Regions from separate parts of the Duganella zoogloeoides genome, predicted to be linked through region 4. Evidence: predicted binding sites of a transcription regulator. Region 4 holds the regulator's gene; each other region holds the start of a gene.
The links. Region 4 encodes FNR, which switches genes on or off when oxygen is low (the NO sensors DNR and NnrR bind a similar motif). Its sites were predicted from a motif close to TTGATNNNNATCAA; they were not measured.
Positions count from the first base shown of each region.

Region 1: the regulator FNR is predicted to act here: its motif matches at 2,632-2,645, upstream of SR858_RS05785 (universal stress protein).
Region 2: the regulator FNR is predicted to act here: its motif matches at 2,057-2,070, upstream of SR858_RS21500 (carbohydrate kinase).
Region 3: the regulator FNR is predicted to act here: its motif matches at 1,991-2,004, upstream of cydD (thiol reductant ABC exporter subunit CydD).

Region 1 covers NZ_CP140152.1:1,305,636-1,310,012, forward strand. Annotated here, with positions in the region: gene hemP (hemin uptake protein HemP) at 1-48, opposite strand, end outside; gene SR858_RS05775 (Crp/Fnr family transcriptional regulator) at 276-1,070, opposite strand; gene SR858_RS05780 (response regulator) at 1,352-1,996, opposite strand; gene SR858_RS05785 (universal stress protein) at 2,076-2,558, opposite strand; gene SR858_RS05790 (protein phosphatase CheZ) at 2,920-3,753, shown strand; gene SR858_RS05795 (chemotaxis protein CheA) at 3,753-4,377, shown strand, end outside.
Region 2 covers NZ_CP140152.1:4,872,604-4,876,980, forward strand. Annotated here, with positions in the region: gene SR858_RS21490 (phosphopentomutase) at 1-915, opposite strand, end outside; gene xapA (xanthosine phosphorylase) at 971-1,810, opposite strand; gene SR858_RS21500 (carbohydrate kinase) at 2,076-3,242, shown strand; gene SR858_RS21505 (pseudouridine-5'-phosphate glycosidase) at 3,255-4,166, shown strand; gene SR858_RS21510 (LysR family transcriptional regulator) at 4,180-4,377, shown strand, end outside.
Region 3 covers NZ_CP140152.1:3,677,494-3,681,870, reverse strand. Annotated here, with positions in the region: gene SR858_RS16155 (pectinesterase family protein) at 1-717, shown strand, start outside; gene SR858_RS16150 (M23 family metallopeptidase) at 805-1,329, shown strand; gene SR858_RS16145 (GbsR/MarR family transcriptional regulator) at 1,367-1,966, opposite strand; gene cydD (thiol reductant ABC exporter subunit CydD) at 2,080-3,822, shown strand; gene SR858_RS16135 (amino acid ABC transporter ATP-binding/permease protein) at 3,819-4,377, shown strand, end outside.
Region 4 covers NZ_CP140152.1:6,023,803-6,028,179, reverse strand. Annotated here, with positions in the region: gene ccoG (cytochrome c oxidase accessory protein CcoG) at 1-1,030, shown strand, start outside; gene SR858_RS26440 (FixH family protein) at 1,040-1,582, shown strand; gene fnr (fumarate/nitrate reduction transcriptional regulator Fnr) at 1,661-2,419, opposite strand; gene SR858_RS26430 (putative peptide maturation dehydrogenase) at 2,624-3,820, shown strand; gene SR858_RS26425 (NHLP-related RiPP peptide) at 3,849-4,121, opposite strand; gene SR858_RS26420 (hybrid sensor histidine kinase/response regulator) at 4,200-4,377, opposite strand, start outside.

The DNA of each region.
Region 1 (4,377 bases), 1.6 Mb from region 4:
CACGGCCGAGACCACCGAAACGACGGCGGGAGCGGGACGGACATTCATTACGGGTTGGGTCATGGGCAGGGCGGTAGGCATCGTCATTTCTCCTTTAAATAAGAATGATTCGTATTTGCATTCATTATTGTAGAAGGCGGGATGGAATGCAAGCGCTATTTTGTGCAAACTCGGCCAAATGATAAAAAAACCAAGACAACATAAAAAAAGCCCGGCTTGGAGGCCGGGCGCAAGGCTGGGTTAGAGCGCGGTACGTACAACAAGTTCACATCGGTTCACATCGCCGCCAGCAATTGCGCCGGGGTGGCTGCTTCGTTTTTGCTCTTGGCTGCCGCCAGCTGCTTGGCGCGGGTGCGCGAGGGGGGCAGGCGGCGCAGGGTTTTCAGCGCTTCGGCATCCTTGATGCCGATGGTGCGCTGGTCCACGCTGATCAGGCCGATTTCGTTGAAGGCTGACAGTGTGCGGCTCACGGTTTCCAGCGTGAGGCCCAGGTAGCTGCCGATCTCGTGGCGCGTCATGCGCAGGTTGAACAGCTTGGCCGAATAACCCATATGGGCGAAGCGGTCGGCCAGCGTGACCAGGAAGCGCGCCACGCGCGCTTCGGCGGACAGGGCGCCCAGCATGCCGATCATGGCCTGTTCGCGCACCAGCTCGCGGCTCATGACGCCGTACATCATGTTTTCCAGTTCCAGGTGCACGCGGCCGAGCGCGGTCAGTTTTTTGAACGGCAACAGGATCAGGTCGCAATCGGACAGCGCTACCGCCTCCGACGAGTAATGGCGGGTGTGGATGCCATCGACGCCAAGCATGTCGCCCTTCATCGGAAAGCTCAGCACCTGCTCGTTGCCGAACTCGTCGATCAGCACGGTTTTCAGGAAGCCGGAATTGACGATGTACAAGGTGTCGAACGGCTGGCCGATGGTATGGATGCGCTGGCCGGTTTTGAACTGCACGTGCTGGAACAACAATTCCTCGGTCGTGACCGACACCGCCGACGGAATGTGCAGCAAATCGCATACTTCCTTGAGGTTGGACCAGAGGCGCCCCTGACGCTGGCGGCCGGCTTCCATCGACGACGATTGCAGGGTCGTCGTGACCGGGCGAATTTCAGACGCTTGCGTTGACAACATGGTGAGCTCCTGTGTGCACATTCGAAACAGTGGATGGAAGGCCGCCCGGTTGCGGCTGAAGCAGCGGTGAGCGGCTCGCACGGCACTCTTGTAGCCGTGCAGCATGAAACAGTGATTTCAGTATGCCAACAGGGGCCGGGGCTGGATATCAGCAATGGCTGAATATGAGCGTAGGAGCGTGCGCAGGTTTGTAGGAGAAATCCTACCGGGAGGGGGAGTGATCAGGTTTTGAACGGCGACAGCAGACGATGCGCAACGGCATATTGAACCATTTCGGACAGCGATGTCATCCCCATCTTTTGCATGATGCGGGTTTTATGGGTGCTGACGGTTTTGACGCTCAGGTGCAAGCCGTTGGCGATCTCGGTGATCGACTTGCCTGCCACCAGCAAGGAAAACACCTCGAATTCGCGGTCGGACAGCTGTTTATGCAACAGGCTTTCGTTGGGCATCATGATGTTGAGCGCCAGTTGCTCGGCCACCTCGGTGCTGATGTAGGGCCGGCCGGAAGCGACCTTGCGGATCGCACCGACGAGCTGGGTGCCGGCGCTTTCCTTGGTCAGATAGCCCTGGGCGCCGGCGCGGATGGCCCGCACCGCGTATTGCTCTTCCTCGTGCATGGTGAGAATCAGGATGGCCAGCTTGGGCGCCTCGGCCTTGATCTGGCGGATCAGGTCGACCCCGCTGCGCCCCGGCATCGACAAATCGAGCATCAGCAGGTCGAAGCCGCCCTGGCGCACGTGGCTGAGCACCTCGAAGCCGTCGATCGCTTCGCCGACGATGTCGATGTCGGGCGCGCCGTCGAGGATGCGCTTGAGTCCTTCGCGCATGATCGTGTGGTCGTCGGCAATAACTATTCGGATCATCGTGGGCCGCTCACGTGCGAAGTGTTGGAAAGTAAAAAATATTGCGTTTGAAGTAATCTTATGATGCTACTACAAAAAATTACACGGTGTCCTGATTTTTGTACTCGGGCTCGGCGATCAGGCGGTGCACCAGTACCGGAATGCGTGATTGTGACAACACCTTGTTGGTTACACTGCCCAACAGCAACTGGCCCCAGCCGCTGCGTCCGTGTGAACCGATGAAGATCAGGTCGCACCCATGCTTGACGCCGGCGGCGACGATTTCCGTCGCGGCGCTTTCGGCAAATGTGGTCAGCGCGGTACACGCGATGTTGCGTCGCGCACACGCTTGCACCACGTCGCGTACGTGCTCCTCGCCAGCGCGCAGCAGCGCTGCGCGGTATTCTTCCTCGCTCGGATAGCTGGGAGGGATGATTTCCACGTAGATCGGATACTGGTAGGCGGGGGCGACAAACAGGACCAGCACTTCGGCACCTAGTTGCTCGGCAAACGTGACGCCGGCGCAGGCGGTCTTGCTGGAGACGGAAGATCCGTCGGTGGTGATCAGGATTTTTCGGTACATGGCGAGCTCCCGGAAAGAGACAGCACGAGTTGCATTGTAGACGCGATTTACATTATTGCCAGTATGGAAAGAGTTGATGATACTCAAACATAACGATTTTACTTGCCTGCCGAATGTTGAAAGGTGTTGGCTGAAGCTTCTTTTTTTGCACTCAAGCATTAATTTTGTGTCACAAGCTGCCCGTTGGGCTGACATCCGGTGATAGTATCTCCAAATACAACGGAATGTGACGCCGTCCCGGTAATCGCCGTGGCGGGTTTGGCACATCCGGCACGGCCCTGCTACACTCGCGATAGTGTTTTATTGCCGTGCATCATCATCGTGGGGCAGCAATTTTACAAATTATGGAGAAGCACGGATTATGACCAACGCCGCTGACGATTTCGACGCCTTATTTGAAGAAGTGTCCGCCCAAAGCAAGAAAGCCGCGCCTGCTCCAGCGCCAGCCCCGGCTCCCGCAGCAGCCGAAGACGACCTGGAAAGCCTGTTCGACCAGGTGTCTTCCGGTGTCGCCGTAAGCGCGCCGGCGCCGGCCCCTGTGGCCGCCGCACCCGTCTCAGCCGCACCAGTTGCCGAAGGCGGCGAGGGCGATGAAACTGACAAGCCGATGTTCGAACGCCTGGGCGGCATCGTGCGCCTGTTGCACGACTCGCTGCGCGAACTGGGCTACGACAAGGCGCTGACCGAAGCGTCGTCGCAGATCAATGACGCCCAGGACCGCCTCGAATACGTCGCCACGCTGACCGAGCAGGCCGCCAACAAGGTGCTCAACACCCTCGACGAAGCCATGCCCGACCAGGACACGCTGTCGAAGCAGTCGAAAGACATGGAAAACCGCTGGGCCGACCTGTTCGCGGGCAAGCTGAGTCTGGACCAGTTCAAGCAACTGGCCGGCGATTCGCAAGCGTTTGCCGCCGCCGTCTCGGCCGCTACCGAAACCGAGAAAGCCCGCCTGCTGGAAATCATGATGGCACAGGACTTCCAGGACATCACCGGCCAGTTGATCAAGAAAGTGGTGATCATCACCAAGACCGTCGAGGCGGAACTGGCGCAACTGCTGCGCGACAACGCACCACCTGACGTGCGCGAAAAAATCGCCCAGAAGGAAGTGACCTTGATGACTGGTCCATCGACGCCGACCGTGGCGCTGAGCCAGGACAGCGTGGACGACCTGCTTGCCGATCTGGGGTTCTAATGGACGATATGCTCAAGGATTTCGTCGTCGAGGCGATGGATCTTGCGGTCAACGTGGAAGAGCACCTGCTGGCGCTCGAACGCGATCCTGACAACAAGGAAACCCTCAACGCGGTGTTCCGTTCCTTCCACACCATTAAAGGTGGCGCCGGTTTCATGGGCCTGCCGGCGATGGTGACGGCTTGCCACCTGACCGAAAACCTGTTCGACGCGCTGCGCACCGGCGCCGCGCCCGTCACGCCGCTGGCGATCGAAGCGGCGCTGCAAGCGTCCGGTTTCGTGGCCGACCAGCTGGCCGAACTGAACAACGGCGCCGAGCCGGGCAGCCTGCCGGCCCTGCCGCAGGACCTCGAAAGCCTGCTCAACGACGCCATCGCCGGCAAGGCCGACAGCACGCCTGTTGCCGTCCCGGTTGCAGCACCTGCTCCGGCACCGGCGGCTGTCGTGGCGCCGGTCGCTGCTGCGCCGGCCGCCGTGGCCCCTGTGGCCCCTGTGGCCACCGCGTCGCCGGACGGCCTCGACTGGGAAGCCATGTACGAAGCAGTGATGCCGGCCGGTAGTTATACCCGTCCGGCGGTCGCCGTTGCAGGCCCGGCTGTGGCTGCCGCACCGGTGGCTGCCGTTG
Region 2 (4,377 bases), 1.2 Mb from region 4:
GACGTCGCGGCGGTGGCCGAAGGCCTGGTCGAAGTCGACGAAATTGACGAACGTGAGCGACTTGTCGCCCGCCTCGTCCTGGACTTTCAGCAGCGCGTCGAACAGCGCCATATTGTCCTTGCCCTTGACCACGCGCGACACGCCTTGCGTAGCGAAGATGTCGCTGATCTTGCCGAGCGCGATCACTTCGCCGCCATCGTTCTTCACGTGGTCGAGCAAGGTGGGCGCCGGCGGCGCGACCGCGTAGTCGTGGCGATTGGTGGTGCGGGTGTAATTGCCGTTGGCGCCAGTGAACGGACGCGCGATCACGCGGCCGATGTTGTACGGCTCCACCAGCTTGAAGGCGATCTCGCACACTTCGTACAGGCGCTCGAGGCCGAACGATTCTTCATGCGCGGCGATCTGCAGCACCGAGTCGGCCGAGGTATAGATGATCGGCTTGCCGGTGGCGACGTGTTCATCGCCATGCTTGTTGATGATTTCCGTGCCCGACGCGTGGCAGTCGCCGAGAAAACCCGGCACGCCAGTCAGATCCTGCAGCTTTTGCGTGAGCTCCGCCGGGAACGACGGCACCGTTTTCGGGAAGTAGCCCCAGTCGAATTCCACCGGCACGCCGGCGATCTCCCAGTGGCCGGACTGGGTATCCTTGCCGGTGGAGCGCTCGCGCGCGGCGCCCCAGGCGGCGGTGAAACCGTCACGTTGACTGAAGCCCTGGGCCCACTCGCCGCTGGCGGCATGGGCGGCCGCGGCCAACCCCAGTTTTTCCATCACCGGCAATTGCATCGGCGTGCCAGCCTTGGCGGCCCAGTCGGCGATATGGCCAAAGGTGTTGACGCCGACATCGTTGTACTTGTCCGCGTCGGGCGTGGCGCCGAGGCCGAAGGAATCAAGCAGGAGGATAAATGCGCGTTTCATGGTGTGCTCCTTCAAAAGCAAAAAAGGGCGGACCAGCCGCCCCTTCGGGTATTACTTACGCTTGCGGGGTTTTGCCCACGTTGGCCAGGAAGGCCAAAATCACTTCGATCAGCGATGTGGCGGCAACGGCTGCGTATTTCAGCGTTTGCTCGTGCGACAGCGGGAACGGCGACAGGCCCTCTGCCAGGTTGGTGATGGCGGACACGCCCACCACTTTCAGGCCGCAATGACGGGCCGACACCACTTCAGGCACCACCGACATGCCGACCACGTCGGCACCCAGCGTCTTGAAGGCGCGGATTTCGGCCGGGGTTTCGAAGTTGGGGCCGGCGTAGGCGATGTACACGCCTTCGTGCAGCGGCACGTTCTTTTCCTTGGCCGACGCGTGCAGCAGCGCGCGCAGGTCGGCATCGTAGGCGTTGGCCATGCTGAAGAAGCGCGGACCGAAACGCTCGTCGTTGGGACCCATCATCGGGGTGCCAGGCAGGTAGTTGATATGGTCGGTGAGGGCCACCAGCGAGCCGGCATCGACTTCGGTGCGCAGCGAACCGGCCGCATTGGTCACGAACAGCATTTCGCAGCCCAGCAGCTTCATGGTGCGCACGGCGCTGGTCATCACGCCCAGGCCATAGCCCTCGTACACGTGGCCGCGGCCCTTCATGCACACCACCTGCACGCCCGCCAGGGTGCCCACCACCAGTTCGCCGGCGTGGCCATGCACGGTGCTGATCGGGAAGCCCGGCAGCTCGTTGAAGCTGATGGTAACCGCGTCGGTCATCTGCTCGGCCAGCACGCCCAGGCCGGAGCCCAGGATCATCGCCACGCGTGGCTTGAAGTCTGCAGGAATGCGGGCACGGACGATTTCGGCGGCCTGGAATGGGGAGTTGCTGGACATGGTTTTCCTCTGTTGTTCTTGGGATGGGCCGATCGGGTCGAGCGGAGATACGGCCATGGGACGAGCATGGAGATTCGACATGATGCCTCATCCCCATTATGTATGGCAAATACCATTTTTCTTAACCATTTATACTTGGTGCATATAAATGGGCCAGTATTATAAATCATCCGAAACTTCGCTGACGCAAGCTACTGATAGCGGTTGACCACTTTCAGACATTTGTTTACCATCACAGACAAATGTTTAAACCAAATCAACCCGTGTGAACGAACTCTCGAAGAAGGAACAGCTGTACCAGCTGATCCACGCCAATCCCTTCATCTCGCAGCAGGACCTGGCGGCGGACCTGGGCCTGTCGCGCTCCGCCGTGGCCGGCCATATCGCCAGCCTGATCCGCGAGCGGCGTCTGCTCGGCCGCGCCTACGTGCTGCCGGCGCCGCGCGAGCAGCGCCCGGTGGTGTGCATCGGCGCGGCCAACGTGGACCGCAAACTGCGCACCATCGCTGCCCTGCAAGCCGGTACCTCGAATCCCGCCACCGCCTCGGAAGCCTATGGCGGCGTGGCGCGCAATATCGCCGAGAACCTGGCGCGCCTGCACACCCCGGTGGCGCTGCTGACCGCCCTCGGCGACGACGGCGCCGGCCGCGCGCTGCAAGACCATGCGCAGGCCACCGGGATCGACACGCGCGGCAGCCTGGCGCTGGCCAATACCGCCAGCGGCACCTACACCGCCATCCTCGACGCCGAGGGCGAACTGCACGTGGCCCTGGCCGACATGGCGCTGTACGACCAGCTGACGCCCGAATTTCTGGCCAGCCGCGCGCCGCAACGCGCCGCCGCCGCGCTCACGGTCGCGGACCTGAACCTGCCACGCGACACGGTGGCCGCGCTGATCGACAGCGCCCGTGCCGACGCCGCTGGCGCACCGCTGGTTCTTGTCGCCGTCTCGCAGCCCAAGATGGCGCGCCTGCCGCACGACCTGCACGGCGTGCGCCTGCTGATCCTCAACCGCGCCGAACTCGAAACCCTGGCCGGCCGCCCGCTCCCCACCGAAGCCGACGTGCGCGCCGCCTGCGCCGAGGTGCAGCAACGCGGCGCGCGCGACGTCATCGTTACCTGCGGCAGCCAGGGCGTGTTCCACACCCGCGCCGGCCAGCTGGTGTGGCTTGCCGCGCACCAGGTAAAAGTGGTCGATGTAACCGGCGCCGGCGATGCCTTCTCCGCCGCCGTCTGCTGGTCGCTGGTGCAGGAACAAGACAGTGCCGACCTGACCCTGGCCTGCCGGCGTGGCCTGGCGCTGGCCGCCGTCACCGTGCAAAGCGCCAGCACCGTGGCGCCGCTGCCCGATGCCGGCCTGCTCGACAACATCTCCGATACCGATGCGGCGCACGACCCCGGCCATGCCGCGCCGCTCTATACCAACGCATAACAAGGAACCATCATGCATCAATACCTGCTGTTTTCTCCCGAAGTTGCCGCCGCCCGCGCTGCCGGCAAGGCCATCGTCGCACTGGAATCGACCATCATCTCGCATGGCATGCCGTATCCGCAAAACGTGCAGATGGCGCGTGAAGTGGAACAGATCATCCGCGACGGCGGCGCCGTGCCGGCCACCATCGCCATCATCGGCGGCAAGATCTGCATCGGCCTCTCCGATGAACAGTTGGAGCTGCTCGGCACCTCGCCCGACGCCATGAAAGTGAGCCGCCGCGACCTGCCGTTCGTGCTGTCGCAGTCGAAGCTGGGCGCCACCACCGTGGCCGCCACCATGATCTGCGCCGAACTGGCCGGCATTTCCGTGTTTGTCACCGGCGGCATCGGCGGCGTGCACCGTGGCGCCGAGACCAGTTTCGACATCTCGGCCGACTTGCAGGAACTGGCGCAGACGTCGGTGGCCGTGGTGTGCGCGGGCGTGAAATCGATCCTCGACATCGGCTTGACGCTCGAATACCTGGAAACCCACGGCGTGCCGGTGGTGAGCGTGGGCCAGCGCGGCTTCCCGGCGTTCTTTACCCGCGAGAGCGGCTTCAATGCCGACTTCCAGCTCGACACCCCGGCCGAGCAAGCAGGCTTCATCCGCACCAAGTGGGCACTGGGCCTGAAGGGCGGCGTGGTGGTCAGCAACCCGGTGCCCGCCAGCGAAGCGATGCCGAAAGAAGAGATCGACGCCATCACGCTGCAGGCGCTGGGCGAAGCGGATGATCAGGGCGTGACCGGCAAGAACGTCACGCCGTTCCTGCTCGCGCGCATCAAGGCGCTGACCGCAGGCCGCAGCCTGGTGACCAATATCGCGCTGGTGAAAAACAATGCGCGCTGCGGCGCCGCGCTGGCGGTGGCGATGCTCGCCGCCTGATACACTAACGCCCATGTCCATCGACCTGAAACAACTGAAATACTTCCTCGCCGTCGCAGAAGAAAAGAGTTTCAGCCGGGCGGCCGAGCGGCTGCACATATCGCAGCCGCCGCTCAGCCAGCAGATCATGAAGCTCGAGAGCGAACTCGGTGTGAAGCTGTTCGCCCGCACCACGCGCACGTTCGAGCTCACCGTGGCCGGCAAGGCGCTC
Region 3 (4,377 bases), 2.3 Mb from region 4:
GACATGGTCACCATCGATGGCCTCACGCTGCGCAACAGCGCCTTGCGCGCCGCGCCCACCGGCGGCCAGGCCGAGGCGCTGTTCTTCAACAGCGAGGGGCGCCTGATCGTCAAAAACGCCAGCCTGTTCAGCGAGCAGGATACGGTGCAGGTGCGCGGTTATTCGTGGTTCTACCGCTCGCTCATCGCCGGCAATGTGGATTACATCTGGGGCAACAACCGCGCTGCGCTGTTCGAGGACAGCGAACTGCGCACCGTCGGCGATAGCGGCAATGGCAAGAGCGGCGGCTACCTGCTGCAGGCGCGCACCGTTTCCGCGCAGGACAAGGGCTTCATGTTCGTCAACAGCCGACTGACCCACGGCCCCGGTCCCACCGGCAACGACGTCCCGGCCGGCGCCACCTGGCTGGCCCGCAGTCCCGGTTACGCCGCCACCTGGGACCACGTGGCGTTCATCAACTGCCGCATGGGGCCGCATATCGCGCCGGTCGGCTGGGCCGGACCGAACGCCAGGCAGCCGGCGCCCAACCCGGCCCGGGCGACAGCCACCGCCGGCTGGCGCGAGTACGGCAGCATGGACCTTGAAGGCCGACCGCTGGACACCAGCGCGCGCCAGTTTGGCCGGGTGCTCGATGCGCAGGAGGCCAGGGCGGCTTACACGACGCGGGCGGAATTTTTTGCGGGGTTTGGCGGGGGCAGGGGATGGCGCCCCGAATAGAAAACGATGCGGTCTAGCGAAAGAGGTAACATCCGGATTTGATCGAAGCAAAGCGCAAACATGAGGGCTGTTCGGATTTTTCTACGTATGCTGGTGATTGCCGTCGTCCTCATCGTGGGCTACGTCTTACTCGGACCAGGCATCGAACGCGCCATGTACACCATGCGCCTGGCAGCGATGGACAAGCCTACCACGTTGCCGGTACCGGTCGAAGGCGTCAAGCCGCGCGCCTTGCGCGACACCTGGGGCGGTGCGCGCAGCGAGGGGCGCAAGCACGAGGGCATCGACATTTTCGCCAAACGCGGCACGCCGGTGTTGTCGGCCACCGAGGGCATCGTCGTGCGAGTCGGCACCAACCGTCTCGGCGGCCAGGTGGTGTGGGTAATGGGGCCGGGCGGCCAGCGCCATTATTACGCCCACCTCGATCGCTACGCTGACGTGGCAGCGGGCATGCGCATCGAGCCGGGCAGGGTGCTGGGCTACGTTGGCGATACCGGCAATGCCAAGGGCACGCCGCCGCACCTGCATTACGGCGTCTATGACATGGGCGGCGCAATCAATCCGTATCCGCTGCTGCGTGCGGAACCGACTGGACCTGGCAAAAGGAACTGACTTGACCCAGATGGCGTGACCAGTACGAGCAAACCGCTCAGTCCTGGCTAGCCTTGCTTTTTCCGCCCAACAGGCGGTCCTTGGTGCTGAGGAGCTTTTGCACCTTGGCGCCCATCTTCATCAGCTGCGCCAGCGATTCGGGCGACAGGTGCTGCATCTCTTCGAACCAGGTGTTGGCCAGGTCCACCAGTTCGTACATCTCGCGCATGCGCTGCTGGGCGTAGCGGTCGCCCGGTTCGCCGGCTGGCGCCATCAGCGATTCGCGCAGCACCGTCAACGTCGGCGCTACCTCGCGCCGGCGCCGTTCGGCCGCCACCACCTTGAAAATCTGCCAGACATCGCCCAGCGATGAAAAATACTCGCGCCGGTCGCCCGGCAGGCGCGTCTGCCGTATCAGCCCCCATCCCTGCAATTCCTTCAGGCCGATGCTCACGTTCGAGCGCGAGAACGTCAGGTGCTCGGCGATTTCGTCCGCGTGCAGCGGCTGCTCGGACACGAACAGCAGCGCATATACCTGTCCCACCGTGCGGTTGAAACCCCAACGGCTGCCCATCTCGCCGAAGTGGCTGATGAAGCCCTGGGCCAGCGGTGTCATCTGGAAGTTGTTCGGTGTCGGCGTGGCTGGCGTATTCGGCATGGTGGACGTCTCCGGCTATAAAAATTGATGTACATCATCGTTCCGGCGTATTATACTAAAAATCGAATTTACAAGAATTTCTGAAAACTCAGTAATTACAGGATGTTGTTGCCATGTCTTCCGCAAGCGTTTCACTGCCGGTATTTGCCGTTCCCCGCCTGCCCGCGCTGGTGCAGGGCGCCGCCGCCCTGGTGTGGTTGCCGCAGGCGGCGTTGCTGGCCTGGGCGGTGCAGGGCATGGTAGAAGGTGCCGGATGGCGTGCGGCGTTGCTGCCGGCGGCGGCCGTGCTGGCGCTGGGCGTGCTGCGCGCACTGGCCGAGGCCTGGGGGGCGCGCGCCATGTATGCGGCGGCGCGCAGCCACTTGTCGGCGCTGCGGGCGCACGCGGTGGCCGCGCTGGCGCACCGTTCGCCGCTGGACCGCGATCGCGCCCGGTCGGGGCAAGCGGCCAGCGTGCTGGCCGAGCAGGCCGAAGCCGTAGTGCCTTACCTGGTGCGCTTCCAGCCGGCGCGGTGGAAATCCGTGCTGGCGCCGCTGGCCATCGTGGCGGCCATCGCGCCGCTGTCGTGGATCGCTGCGCTGGTGCTGCTGGTAGCGGCGCCCCTGATCCCGGTCTTCATGGCGCTGGTGGGCATGGGCGCGCAAGCGGCCAGCCGCGCCCACATGGTGGAGCTGGGTGGCATGAATGCCTTCCTGCTCGACCGCCTGCGCGGCCTGGCAACCTTGCGCGCGCTGGGCGCCGTGGACGCCACCGCCACCCGCCTGGGCGACACCGCGCAGTCGCTGCGCCGCCGCACCATGGCCGTGCTGCGCATCGCATTCCTGTCTTCCGCCGTGCTGGAGCTGTTTTCGGCGCTGGGCGTGGCGATGGTGGCCGTGTATATCGGCTTCTCGTTGCTGGGCACCCTCGATTTTGGCGCCTGGGACACACGACTGACGCTGGCCCAGGGCCTGTTCATCCTGCTGCTGGCGCCGGCCTTTTTCGAGCCGCTGCGCGAACTGGCCGCCGTCTGGCACGACAAGGCGGCCGGCGAGGCGGGACTGGCCGGCTTGCGCGACCTGGCGGCAGGTGGTGTGATGCTGGTCGGCGCCGGTGATGGTCTCGGTTTGTCCGCCGGGGGCGGTGCTGGCACTGCCGTCGTTGGCGCTGGCGTGGCTGTTGCTGAAGCCACCGAAGCTGCTCCCTCAAGGATGCCACCTGTGGTCGACGTCCGCAATCTGCACTTCGCTCACGCCGGCGAGCAACCGCTGTTTGATGACTTCTCCTTCACCGTGCGCCCAGGCGAACACGTGGCGCTGCTGGGCGCGAGCGGCGTTGGCAAAACCACCTTGCTGGCGCTGATGGCGGGGCTGCTGCCAGCGCAAGCTGGCGAAATCCGCGTCGGCGGTACCATCCTCGATCACGCCAGCGCCCCCACGTTGCGCCGGCGCATGGCCTGGATGGGCCAACGCCCGCATGTCTTCACCGCCCCGGTGGCGGACAACATCACCCTTGGCCGTCCGGTGGAAGCCGGGCAGGCCGTGACCGGCGCGCTGCACCTGGCCGGCCTGGGCGCCGTGGCGCAAGCACGGCCGGAAGTGATGTTGGGCGACGGCGGCCACGGCCTGTCCGGCGGCGAGGCCGTGAGATTGGCACTGGCCCGGGTTGCCGTGTGGCCGCACGCCGACTTGCTGCTGGTGGACGAACCGACCGCGCACCTAGACAGCGAAACCGCCACCCGGGTGACCGATGCGCTGCTGGCGCTTGCCAGGGGCAAGACCATGCTGGTCGCCACCCATGACCCGGTGCTGGCCGCGCGCCTGCACCGCGCCATCGACCTGTCCGTGCGCATCACGCCACAAAGGAGCATCGCATGAACGCTGCATCGCATGCCGCACTGCGCCAGTTGCTGCTGGCCGAACCGAAACGCCTGCTGCTCGGCGCTGTGCTGGCGGCATTGACCACGCTGGGCGGCATGGCCTTGCTCGGTCTGTCCGGATGGTTCATCACCGCTACCGCCATCGCCGGCATGAGTGCTTCGACCGCCTTCATGTTCGACGTGTTCGCGCCATCGGCCGGGATCCGCCTGCTGGCGCTGGGCCGTACCGGCACCCGCTACGCCGAGCGGCTGGTCACGCACGACGCCACCTTCGGTGCGCTGGCCGAGCTGCGCGTACGGCTGTTCCGGGGCTGGTCGCTGCCCGATGCCGCCAGCCGCCTGCTGCGCAGTCCCTCGAAACTGCTGTTCCGTCTCACTGCCGACATCGATGCGCTGGAGTCGCTGTACCTGCGCCTGCTGGTGCCGGCTGCCACCGCGTTGTGCGCGGCCGCGCTGGCCGGCGTGGTGGTCGCATTCATGCAGTGGCAACTGGGCGTGGTGCTCGGCCTGTGGCTGCTGGTGTGCGGCGGCGCGATCACCTTGCTGCTGTTGA
Region 4 (4,377 bases):
CATCGAAGGCAAGCGCAGCGCGCGCATGCTGCTCGACCGCCAGCCCTGGTCCGCCGGCAAGCTCGGTAAAAAAACCGCCAAGCACCTGGCCTGGGGCGCGGTGGCCCTGTGGACCGGCTTTACCTTTGTTGGCTACTTCACGCCGATCCGCGAGCTGATGGTCGAGGTGCAGACCTTCGACTTCGGCCCGTGGGAATGGTTCTGGGTGCTGTTCTACGCCTTTGCCACCTACGGCAATGCCGGCTGGATGCGCGAGCAGGTGTGCAAGTACATGTGCCCGTACGCCCGCTTCCAGAGCTCGATGTTCGACCGCGACACCCTGATCATCACCTACGATGCCAGGCGCGGCGAACCGCGTGGTCCACTGGTTCCACGCCACAAGCAAACAGCCAACACCGGCGGCGCCTGCATCGACTGCTCGATGTGCGTGCAGGTGTGCCCCACCGGCATCGACATTCGCAACGGCCTGCAATACGAGTGCATCGGCTGCGCCGCGTGCGTGGATGCCTGCAACGGCGTGATGGACAAGATCGATGCGCCGCGCGGCCTGATCCGCTACGCCACCGAGCGCGCGCTCGACGAGCATTTAACGCCCAGCGAAATCCGCCGCCGCACCTGGCGTCCCCGGGTGCGCATCTACACCGCCGTGCTGTGCCTGATCGTGGCCGGCGCCGGCGCCGCCCTGTACCTGCGCGTGCCACTGAAAATGGACGTGATCCGCGACCGTGGCGCCATGGGTCGCGAGGTCGAAGACGGCATGATCGAAAACGTCTATCGGCTGCAGATCATGAACACGACCGAGCGCGCCCACACGTATCGCATCAGCGTGTCCGGCATCGACACGCTGGCCCTGGTCACGCCCGCTACCGTGCAGTTGGAGGCGACCGAAACGCGCGGCGTGCCGATCCGCCTGCGCACCGCGCACGGCGCCGCACACAAGGGCTCGAACAAGATCGAAGTGGCGCTGACATCGGTGGATGATCCGGCGCTGCATGTGAAAGAAACTGCGGTCTTCATCGTGCCGCGCTAGGAGATCACCATGCACCATTTACACAGCACGGTCACACCGTGGTACAAGCAGCGCTGGCCGTGGTTCCTGATGCTGGGCCCGGCCATCGTGGTGGCCGGCAGCGTGTTTACCGCCTGGCTGGCGTTTTCGACGCCCGACCCGGTGGTGGTCGGCGACTACTACAAGCAGGGCAAGGCCATCAACCAGGACCTGAGCCGCGACCGCGTGGCCAGCGCCATGGGCCTGTCGATGACGATCGGGTACGACGCCAATCGCGGCGCGCTGACGGGCCAGGTGCAGCGCGCCAGCGGCGACGGCATCACCGAGCGGCTGCGGCTGCGCCTCGCGCACGCGACCTTGCCCGACAAGGATATCGAAGCGACCGTGCAACCCGATGCGGCCGGCCGCTTCGAACTGCCACTGGCCATGCTCGAACGCAGCCGCTGGGTGGTGCTGGTGGAAGGCGAAAAACGCGACTGGCGCCTGGCCGGCGCGTGGACGTGGCCGAAGGAGCGCGGTGTGACGTTGGTAGCGGATGTGGCGCCGGCGGCGTCTATCGCCGGTGCGCAATGACGGCCCGGATGGTTATGCGTTCATACCGTTAACTTTTACTCCGTCATGCCCGCGCAGGCGGGCATCCAATTAGCCGCATTAACCGCAGGTTTCGGTACCGGCCGTAATCGCCTTGAGTGTCAGCGGCTTGAGCAGTTCGATTTCGCGGTTGCTCACCCGGACCAGTCCTTCTTTCTTGAACTTCGACAGCAGGCGGCTGATGCTTTCGATGGTCAGGCCCAGGTAGTTGCCGATCTCTTCGCGCGACATGCGCAGCTGGAAGGCGTTGGGCGAGTAGCCGCGCGCTTCGTAGCGCGACGACAGGTTGACCAGGAAGGCGGCGAAGCGCTGGGTGGCCTGCATATTGCCGAGCAAGAGCATCACGCTTTGCTCGCGCGTGATTTCCTGGCTCATCATGCGGTGGAAGTGGCGCAGCAGGGTCGGCATTTCGGCCAGCAGTTGCTGCAAGGTGGCGAACGGAATTTCGCACACCTCGCTGTCTTCCAGCGCCACCGCCGTGCAATGGTGCAGGTCGGTGCTGATGGCGTCCATGCCGAGCAGCTCGCCGGCCATCTGGAAGCCGGTGATCTGCTCCGCGCCTTCGCGGTTGACCTGGTAGGTCTTGAAGTGGCCGAGGCGGATCGCGTACAGGTTCTGGAACGAATCGCCAATGCGGAACAAGGTATTGCCGCGCGCGACCTTGCGACGGCGGCCGATGATCTGGTCGAGCCGGTCCATGTCTTCGTTGCCCAGTCCCATGGGCAAACACAGCTGGTGCATGCTGCACGTGGCGCAGCTGGCTTTGAGGATGTCGATTGTGGCGCCGGGCAGCACCAGCGATGGCAGGTCTTTGATCATGTCCGCTAGTGTAGACCATCATGCGCCAGAATGGTGCGATGCCGCACTGCCACCATCAGGTATTGCAACGCGCTTTTTACTTTCATTGTACAAGTAATGGCCGCTGAAAATTCCGTCCGCCGCCACTTTCCCGCTGGCGAAGGATGCGCTAGACTGGTCTTCGTTATTGCCGATTTCTCAACTTGAGCAGGAGAGATAAAGACCATGAATCTACGCCGCTGCGCCGTGTTGTACCTCGAACCCCGCGAAGAACTGGACATCGACTGGGCCGCGCTGTTTGCCGGCACCAGCACCCTGGCGGCCAGCACCCGCTGGCTGGCGCTGGCGCCGCACCTGGACCGCGAGATCGAGGTCGATGCGGCCGACCTGGCGGCACTGGCCGCAGTCGGTTCATCGGTCTGGACCGCGCGCGATGAGGTCGCCGAACGCCATGGCGCGGCGGTCGTGGACCGGCTGCTCGCGCACGGCCTGCTGCTGGCCGAGGCCCGGGGCCAGCAGCCAGAGCAGGCCACCGCGCAGGACGCCCTGCGCGAGCGCGACGACACCTTGCGCACGCTGCACTGGCGGCCGCTGGCGGCGCTGGCGCACACGTTCTCGCGCTGGCACGACGTGCGCAGCGACACCGGCATGGAGGCGCCCAGCTTCGAGGAACTGCTCGAACGCCACGGCAATCCGCCGCCGCCGGTGCAGCAGGTGGCCAGCATCGGCGCGGCGGTGCCGCTGCCGGCGCCCGCCGGCATGCTCGACGAGGTACTGCTGCGCCGCTACACGGGCCGCAACTACGATACCAGCGCCAGCCTGCCGCTGGCGGTGGCGGCGCGCCTGCTGCAACGCACGTTCGGCGCCCAGGAACTGCGCCACATCGGCCCGCACGCCAACGTCCTGAAAAAGACCAGCCCGTCGGGCGGCGGCCTGCATCCGGTCGAAGCGTTCGTGCTGGTGCAACGGGTGGACGGCCTGGCGCCGGGCTTGTACCACTACCATCCGCTCGACAACACGCTGGTGCCGCTGCGCGCAACCACGCAGGACGAAGCGGCGGCGCTGGCGCTGCAAATGGTGGCGGACCAGTACTGGCTGGCCGGCGCGGCGATGCAGGTGGTAATGGTGGGACGGGTGGAGCGCTCGTTCTGGAAATACCGCAACCACCAGAAGGCGTACCGCGCGATGTCGCTCGATGCCGGCCACCTGTCGCAGACGTTTTATCTGCTGGCGTCGGAAGCGGGCTTGCCGGCGTTTATCACCGCCGCCATCAACGACATCGATATCGAAACCATGCTGGGGCTGGACCATCTGCGCCACGCGGTGATTGCCGTGTGCGGCTGCGGCGTGGCTGCGACCGGCGCGCGCGAGATGGTGGAACTGCGCTACGGCGAAACCGGCCTCGGCCAGGTGGCCGGATAGCCGGTTAGCCGGTCAAGTGATCAGGCGATCAGGTGGCCAGGCGCGATGCCGACACGCCCGAGAGCATGAACAGCACCATGGTCCGTTCGCCGGCTTCCTTGCTTTCGAACGTGGCATGGTCGGCGGCGCTCACCTGCTTGGACGGCAGGCTGCGCACGGCCGGCACCTTGGCCGGATCGAGTTCGATGCCGAGTGCGCTCAGGGCGCGTACCGGGTCGCTTTGCATGCGGTCGCGGAAACCATCGTCGGTGGCCAGTTTGGCGAGCATGGCGCTGAGCTGATCGAAAGTCTGTTTAATCATCGTGTACTCCCTCAAGGTGGATAAAAACAGTGCACTGCCAGGCCATCCTACGCCGAACTTGGTGAATTTACAACGAGTTTAACCGTCACCAGGGTCCGCCTCGCGTGCTGCCTCGAGCACTGTTTCCAGGGCCGCGTCGAACGCCGCCAGCGCTGGCGCAGCATGCTCCGGCGCGCTGCGCAGTTGCTGCTCGAGGGCGTCGCTGCAGCGGTGCAACTGCCCCATCGACAGGTTGCCGGCCGCCCCCTTGACCTTG